One region of the Robertmurraya sp. FSL R5-0851 genome, then DNA from elsewhere that is predicted to be linked to it. Evidence: a T-box and tRNA genes for the amino acid it is inferred to sense, from the RefSeq annotation. Region 1 holds a T-box; the other holds one or more tRNA genes.
The links. A T-box is a leader RNA that pairs with one kind of tRNA and senses whether it is charged. The one in region 1 lies ahead of glyQ (glycine--tRNA ligase subunit alpha), so its partner is inferred to be a tRNA-Gly.

Region 1 (4,429 bases):
GCAACTGCTTCAGATTCTCCTTTTTGTCTAGCATACTTCTCACCCATGAACCCTTGAAGTTCCGGGAATTCATATACCATATGAGTGACTAAATCAAACTTACTGATCTCAGCAGCACGATCCACTGTCTTCTTATCTTCTTCGTTAAAGCTTAATAACTCTGCTAACTGATTTGTTATCGAACGAACCCGAGCAACCTTTTCAGAAAGAGTACCAATTTCCTCATGATAGACAATGGAAGCAAGCTTAGCTAGAGAATCAGAAATACTCGTTTTTTGATCTTCTCTATAGAAAAATGCTGCATCTGATAGTCTTGCTCTGAGTACCTTCTCATTTCCTTTAGCTACTGTCTCAAGATGCATATGATCCCCATTTCTCACTGTTACAAAGTATGGCAGTAGTGTACCGTCCTTTTTCTTAACAGGGAAATAGCGCTGATGCTCTTTCATGGATGTGATAAGTACTTCTTCTGGAAGCTCTAGAAATTCTTCCTCAAATCTACCAAATAAAGCTGTTGGATATTCCACTAGATTCGTTACTTCCTCTAATAGCTCCTCATCGACAGGAATTGTCCAGCCTTGCTCTTCCTCTAACTTAGAAATTTGTGAGAGGATTGCATTTTTTCTTTCTTCAGAATTAACCATTACAAATTCAGCTAAAAGCTTAGTTACATACTCTTCTGGTGTACCGATTTCTACTTCTTTTCCTAAGAAACGATGCCCGATTGTACGATTGCTCGTTGATACATTCGTGATTGCAAAAGGGATAGTCTCACTTCCATATATAGCCAGTAACCATTTGATCGGACGAATATATTTTAGTGTTTCATTTGCCCAACGCATATTCTTAGGGAATGTAAGTCCTGTAATAATATGTTCTATCTCAGGAAGTATTTCTTTGGTCGCTTGCCCTTTCGTAAACTTACGAACATGAGCGTACTCGACCCCATTAATTTCTTTAAAATAGATGTCCTCAACAGACATTCCTTGACCTTTAGTAAATCCTATAGCCGCTTTCGACCAATTGCCTTCGTGGTCAACTGCAATCTTTTTAGCAGGTCCTTTTGCCTCTTCCTCTACATCCTCTTGGCTAGTACTAACACCGTAAGCAATAACTGCTAGACGTCTTGGAGTAGAAAAATGAGTGATGGACTCAAACGAAATCTTTTTCTCTTTTAACCAGTTCTCAATTTTTGATGTTAACTGTTCAATTGACCCTGTCACAAACCGAGCCGGCATCTCCTCAAGCCCGATTTCTAGTAATAAATCTTGCTTATTCATGCGTATCTTCCCCCTTTTGCTGTAGAATCGGGAATCCTAACTTTTCTCTCTCTTCATAGAACGTTTTAGCTACCTTTCTTGCCAGGTTTCTACATCGCCCGATAAAACCAGTACGTTCAGTAACCGAAATAGCGCCTCTAGCATCTAGAAGATTGAATACATGAGAGCATTTTAAGACATAGTCATAAGCAGGATGAACAAGACCTTCGTTCATTTGACGGTGTGCTTCTTTTTCATAAATGTTAAACAGATTAAAAAGCATCTCAGGATCTGATGTTTCAAAAGTATATTTTGAGTGCTCATATTCAGGCTGTAAGAAAATATCACGAACGGTAAATCCATTCGTCCACTCTAGGTCAAATACATTTTCCTTTTCTTGAATATACGAAGCAAGGCGCTCGATTCCATAAGTGATTTCAACTGAAACAGGCTTACACTCAAGTCCACCTACCTGTTGGAAATACGTAAATTGCGTGATTTCCATACCGTCTAACCATACTTCCCAACCAAGCCCTGCACAACCAAGCGATGGGTTTTCCCAATTATCCTCTACAAAACGAATATCGTGTTGAAGAGGATCGATTCCCAGCGCCTTCAACGAGTCAAGATAAAGTTCTTGAATATTGTCAGGAGAAGGCTTCATAATCACTTGGAATTGGTGATGTTGGTACAAGCGATTAGGATTTTCACCGTATCTTCCGTCGGCTGGTCGTCTGGATGGCTCCACATACGCCACGTTCCAAGGCTCAGGGCCAATGGCACGTAAGAACGTGTAAGGGCTCATAGTTCCAGCACCCTTTTCCACATCGTAAGCTTGCATCAAAATACATCCTTGATCAGACCAATGCTTTTGCAAAGTTAAAATCATGTCTTGAATATTCATCGTACACCTCCAAAATTTATCGCATAAGAGATGATTTTTTTGGGCAAACAAAAAAACTCCCGTCTCCTATGCCTTTTTAAGCATAGGGACGAGAGTTACCCGCGGTTCCACCCTATTTGCCGACCATAATATATGTCAGCCACCTTAATCCGAAATTGCTCGGGAACGCCCTTCCTTAACACTCTATTCCTAGCTTTCACCGTCCTAGGATCGCTTCAAAGTAGAGAAAGTTAAGTACTCCTTTCCTTCAACGCAAATATTAAATTTAATTTGAATCTTAGCGGAAACAACGTCTGTTGTCAACTTTTAAAATCAATACTTCCTAGTTGACTAATCTGATTTAGGAATTTTTTCGTTTTTAAATGTAAACCAGAGTATTCATCATAATAAGCAGTAATAATCTTTTTTAACTCAGCCTTCGTTTCTTGCTTCACAGATATATTCCCTAACCTACTCATATCAATGAAATAAAATAAACGAAGTAGTTTTACTGTTGACTGAGAGATTTTATAGTGATATGGATCCTTTTCCAAACAACGATGACAGATAAATCCGCCCTCTCGGATCGAAAATGAAAAATGACCGTCTGTACTTCCACAAACGGTACATTGATTAAGGATTGGATACAACCCTAATGTATTCAACATTTTCACTTCAAAAATATGAACAATAATTTCTGGGTCATAGCCTTCGTTAATATAATTTAGCGTTTGATATAGCATCTCAAATAAAAAAGGATTTGCCTTTTTTTCGTCAGTACTTTTATCTGTTAGATCAATAACGTAACTTGCATAAGCGGTAAGGAAGATATCCTCCTTAATAGAGCGCATCGAGGAAAGCATTTCTCCTTGCTGCAAACTCCCTAGACCGCTGCTTGTTTGCACTAAGAATTGACCGTATGTAAAAAGCTGAGTGATGGCAGCTAAGCGACTGTTTGGCTTTTTTGCACCACGTGCCATCACCCCAATTTTCCCCCATTCACGTGTGAATAGAGTGACAATTTTATTTGTTTCACCATAATGATTTGTTCGAATGACGATGCCTTCGCATTTTTGAAACATCTAGAACACCATCCTAGTACGAGACAAACCTAGAGATATGGAAATTCAACCTCTGCTAGCTCATCATCCTGATTCCCGGGTATGTCTTGATTCTCCTTCTCTAACTCCTTAAAGAGCAGATAAGTGTCAATGTTACCTGTTTGCGAAAATACTTTCCAGGTAAAATCCATCATCAAAAACCCCCACCTTTCAAATAGTTGACTAGCAATAAATCCAAATCGTTACCATTATCATAGCCTTGTCTACCAAAAATAATGAGTCGAAAATATTGTTAATAAAAAAGGTGCATAAACTAGAAAGATGAATAATATTCTAAAAATGGTAAATCAATATTCGTCCTCACGGAACCCAAAATCTCTCAGTTGGGACATTTTGTTGCGCCAATCCTTCTGAACTTTAACCCATAATTCTAAAAACACTTTTGTTCCCAATAAGTTCTCAATATCCTGCCTTGCTCGTTTACCAATTTCCTTTAACATGCTTCCTTGTTTACCAATCACAATTCCTTTTTGGGAATCACGTTCTACGATAATGGTTGCCATAACGTGTACAACATCTTTGTCTTCAATACGTTCCATTTTTTCAATAACAACTGCTAATGAATGAGGAATCTCTTCCCTGGTTAAATGCAATGCCTTCTCACGTATTAGCTCTGACACAATAAATCTTTCTGGGTGATCTGTTACTTGGTCTGCTGGATAATACTGTGGTCCTTCAGGAATGTATTTCTTTATCACATCAAGCAAGACCTCTAAGTTATTTCCTTCAAGCGCAGAGATGGGAATGATTTCAGCAAAAGGATATCTTTCTTTATATGACACGATAATTTCCATAAGTTGGTCAGGATGAACAAGATCAATTTTGTTAATCACGAGGAATACAGGTGTTTTAATTGATTGGAATTTATCTAAAATAAACTCTTCACCACGACCAAAACCTTCTTCCGCATTCACCATAAAGAGAACAATGTCGACTTCTTTTAATGTGTTTTGAGCAACCTTCATCATAAAGTCCCCAAGCTTATGCTTCGGCTTATGAATTCCAGGTGTATCAATAAATACTAATTGTGCATCATTTGTTGTTAGTACGCCTTGTACCTTGTTTCTTGTCGTTTGTGGTTTATCACTCATAATGGCGATTTTTTGTCCGATTACACGATTGAGAAATGTTGATTTTCCAACATTTGGACGACCGATGATGGAGAT
Region 2 (4,429 bases), 2.2 Mb from region 1:
CGAGGAGTATGTAGAAATTTCAAAGAAACGCAGACAGTTTCTTGAAGTAATATCATCGATTCATCATTTGAAGGAGTTCTTGATAGTTGGAAGGGGATAGAATTGATGACTCAATCAAGAAAAATTCGTCTAAAGAAATTATATGTTCCTTGTCCTGCTAAGGAAAACGATGAAATATTTCGAAATGGAGTATTTCATTTTAATATATCTAGAATATTGGAAGACATTCATTGTGGGAAACTAGTTGTTGATAAAGAATACGTAGATATTAATGAATGGTTTAAGTGGCATGGACATCATTCATCTTTAAATGAAGACCATTTACCTACAGTTAATATAGATAGTATTATAGTCCAAGCTGAAATCCGTCCTGGAATATTTTCTATCATAGATGGCAATCACAGAATAGAAAAAGCATTTCGGTTGGGTAAACCCTCCATTTATTCATATAAGCTAAAGGGAGAGCAGTTGATTCCATATTTTATAACTGAAAAAGGTTATCAAGCTTTTGTGGAATATTGGAATTCAAAATGTTAGATAAGAAAATTAGAATGAAGGATTTAATCGAAACTATTTTTTAGAAGCGATAAATGTCTATGAGGGTGAAGCTTGAAGATATAGTAGAGGGAATGGAAATGCAATCGGATGATAACCGATCATTTCTTAATCTAGATACTGGTGAAATCGTCCATATCTCACAAGAGGCTCTATTAATTGCTGAAGATAGTGAGGACTATGAACACTTATCTGAATGGCAACAAGATGAAGTGAAAATAGCCTTGGATATAGTAGAGAGTTTTGGAAAGTATGCTGCACTTCTAATATCTTTGGTGTTATACAGAGAGAAAAATCAAGAGATAAAAAAGGTTGCAGTTCGCCACAGTCTACAACCACTAAATAACTTCCTAGATAAATTACATGAAAAATACCAGGCACTCCGTCAAAGGGAGCGCTTTTAAAGCATATTTAATTATATAGTAACATGTTACTTAAGGTGGTTCTTTCATAAAAACTCGATTTTATCAATAACATTATCAAAATCTCTTCTACCGTCTTCTTCAGTGCCTGCCCTTTATTATGGTGCAGCAGCCTTTTTGGATGGAAAAATTATTGGTGTGGATGCACATGGAGCACGTCCTCATCTTGGCCAGAATGCTATAGAAGTGGGTTCATCTTTCATTCAAGCCATAAAAGGCATCCATTTGGATCCGATGATTCCATATACCGCTAAAATGACAAAGTTCCACGCTGGTAGTGATTCTGGAAACATTATTCCCGGAAATGCGAACTTTAACATCGACCTGCGGGCACAAACAAACGAAGTCATGAAAGAACTTATAGAAAAGATCAATGAAATCTCGGAATCAGTTGCAAAAGCTGCACGGTGTTACGATAACACTAGAGACAAGAGCGACCGTAGCAGCTGCACAAGTTAATGCGTTAACAACCTTATCGAATTTCATACTGCCTGGTGACACAGCTGCTTCTTCCCGTTATTGGGAGAAAGACATTATTGACCCGGAAGTTGTCGTTGAAAATGGAAAAATCACCGTTCCAGAAAAGTGTGGAATTGGTTATGAACCTAATAGAGAAATTATTCAACAATTTACGGTTAGTGAAAAGTCTTATTTCTAAAAACATAATTTGTTCCATTCTATCAAGTTTAGTTATTATTCATAGTATCTATAAAGGTAAAGAACTTATACGAAAAATACTACTGAAAGGAGCGCCAGTAAGCCAGGTAGGGTGCTTCTTTTTTAAGTCGGTATCAGTTGCCGAAGATGATTCATCGGTTATTTCCCCATCTGCCAATCAGCAAGTATTTCTCTCACCCTGTTATTTGCTGAAGGAATGATCCTGCCTTTTCTTTTAGGGAATAAGTCTGAATGGATTGCTTTTCCTCATTGATTATTAAACATCCTTTCTTTTTCAAAACTCAAGAACAACCAGGTAAATATGATAAACACTTACAAGAAAAAAAGTTCGACAAAATACTTGATTTTTTTCAGGAATCTTTGTATTATATAAAAGTACCAAATAGGAATCACATATTTGCGGGTGTAGTTTAATGGTAAAACCTCAGCCTTCCAAGCTGATGTCGTGAGTTCGATTCTCATCACCCGCTCCATACATATAAGCAACGCAGTATGCCGTTTATAAAAACGATGTACTGCGTTTTTTAATTCCCTCATATTTACGAGGGAATTTGTTGCTATTTTTGATTTAAAATACTTTCCTCTAACACATCATGTTTATCTCCATACACTTTTGTAATATGAGATTCTCCCCATGCGCACAACGAATCTAAAATAGATTGCAGGCTTTTTCCATACTCACTAAGTTCATATTCCACTTTAGGGGGAACCTGATTATAACTAATACGGTTGATCACTCCGTCGTCCTCTAACTCTCGTAATTGCTGTGTTAACATTTTTTGAGTTATATTTGGCATTAATTTCTTCAATTCATTCGTTCGCTTTTTTCCATGTGTAAGGTGGCATAAAATGACACACTTCCATTTCCCCCCAATTACTTCTAATGTTGCTTCCACAGCAATGTTGTACCTCTTTTTCTCCATTTTCATACTCCTTTCTAAAGGTACTAAAAAGTACCTACCTTACTAATAGGTGCCTATATCACTTTAAAGTGCGTTCTTCCCAATTAGAACTCTATGAATCATAATAGCATTTGTTGATGAAATACACCAAGGAATCATTCAACGGAAATAAATAGGAGGAAATGAAATGAATATAGATAGGAAGAGAAGTACATTTGCTTTATTAGCTTTAGCAATTAGTGCTTTTGCAATTGGGACAACCGAATTTATTAGTGTTGGGTTGCTTCCTCTCATTGCAAAGGATTTACAAATATCTGTAACAATGGCTGGCCTAACAGTCTCCTTATATGCACTAGGAGTCACGGTAGGTGCGCCAGTTTTAACTTCGATTACATCGAGTATGTCGAAAAAGAAGCTGCTGCTTTGGATTATGCTCATTTTTATCATCGGCAATAGTCTAGCAGCTTCTGCAACATCAATAGGTGTTTTACTTGCAGCAAGAGTAATATCAGCATTTTCCCATGGTGTATTTATGTCAATTGGTTCTACCATTGCAGCGAGCCTAGTTCCAGAAAACCGTCGTGCTAGTGCGATTTCTATTATGTTTACAGGGCTTACGGTTGCAACGATCACCGGAGTTCCTATAGGTACCTTTATTGGTCAACAGGTCGGATGGCGATCAGCATTTGTTGCTATTGTCATTGTCGGAATAATAGCTCTGATTGCCAATAGCATTCTCGTTCCGAGCGAACTACCTAGAGGGCAAAAAACAACATTCCATGATCAACTTAAACTAGTTAGAAATGGTCGTTTGTTATTAATGTTTATTATTACGGCATTAGGATATGGGGGAACATTTGTAGTATTTACGTATTTAACTCCCTTGCTTCAAAGCATTACAGGTATTAAAGAGGAATTAGTCGCTGTCGTTTTACTCGTATATGGGATTGCCATTGCGATTGGAAATGTGATAGGTGGTCGACTAGCAAATCATAAGCCGCTCAAGTCTTTATTTTATATGTTTCTCATTCAGGCAGTGATTCTCCTCATATTAAGCTTTACTGCTCCGTTCAAAGTGATTGGAATACTCACGATTATTTTCATGGGGCTCTTTGCCTTTATGAACGTTCCAGGCCTTCAAGTATATGTAGTTATGCTTGCAGAACGCTTCGTTCCTGGGGCAGTAGATGTGGCATCAGCGATAAATATTGCTGCTTTTAATGCAGGGATAGCCGTTGGTTCTTATGTTGGCGGAATCCTAACCGAAGAGATGGGATTGATTCATACCGCATGGATTGGTTCGGTAATGGTCTTTGGAGCTGTAATTTTAACAGGCGTAAGCCTAATTCTAGAAAAAAAAGATCTAATCGAGGACTAATAATTGATGTTTAATAAACATTTACAAGAAACGACTACTTTAAAAACAACTCCCCTGCTAATTACAGGGGAGTTCCTGTTCTGTTTACTCACCTATCACCCGACATTCCCCGACCCCACCATGAATTTGTATAAACATGTTCATAATGGATTGTGTCAAAAGTTGTCCTTCATCCATTGTTATGGACGGACGTAAATAAATCAGGTGGAGTGCATTTCTAGTTGATTCTGTCACTGCTGATCTCACAGAATCAACGTACGGACTGCCGAACCCGCCTTTTTTATCGGCGGAAATGATTAGCTGGTAAAGAGAATTACTACGGCCATTAAGCCCCTCGTATACTTCATCCTCCGCTCCCAATCTAATCATAATGTCCTCACTAAGCTGACTAGTGTCATAGATACCTAAAGGAATCTCATACTTCAATGAGAGGAAGTTATTTAAATCTGTGGCACTGTTAATACTTTGTATGTAATTTTGTTTTTTGACACGTC

Region 2: it has a tRNA-Gly gene. The T-box ahead of glyQ (glycine--tRNA ligase subunit alpha) is inferred to sense a tRNA for this amino acid. The anticodon was not compared.

Annotation. Positions count from the first base shown of each region.
Region 1 covers NZ_JBBOOE010000001.1:3,253,944-3,258,372, forward strand. Annotated here, with positions in the region: gene glyS (glycine--tRNA ligase subunit beta) at 1-1,280, opposite strand, end outside; gene glyQ (glycine--tRNA ligase subunit alpha) at 1,273-2,163, opposite strand; T-box leader at 2,245-2,423, opposite strand; gene recO (DNA repair protein RecO) at 2,463-3,224, opposite strand; gene MKX65_RS16820 (YqzL family protein) at 3,254-3,397, opposite strand; gene era (GTPase Era) at 3,551-4,429, opposite strand, start outside.
Region 2 covers NZ_JBBOOE010000001.1:1,045,330-1,049,758, forward strand. Annotated here, with positions in the region: gene MKX65_RS05360 (hypothetical protein) at 1-100, shown strand, start outside; gene MKX65_RS05365 (hypothetical protein) at 106-537, shown strand; gene MKX65_RS05370 (hypothetical protein) at 591-959, shown strand; partial or broken gene MKX65_RS27055 (peptidase dimerization domain-containing protein) at 1,068-1,635, shown strand; tRNA gene MKX65_RS05385 (tRNA-Gly) at 2,055-2,128, shown strand; gene MKX65_RS05390 (winged helix-turn-helix transcriptional regulator) at 2,213-2,578, opposite strand; gene MKX65_RS05395 (MFS transporter) at 2,745-3,935, shown strand; gene MKX65_RS05400 (B3/B4 domain-containing protein) at 4,020-4,429, opposite strand, start outside.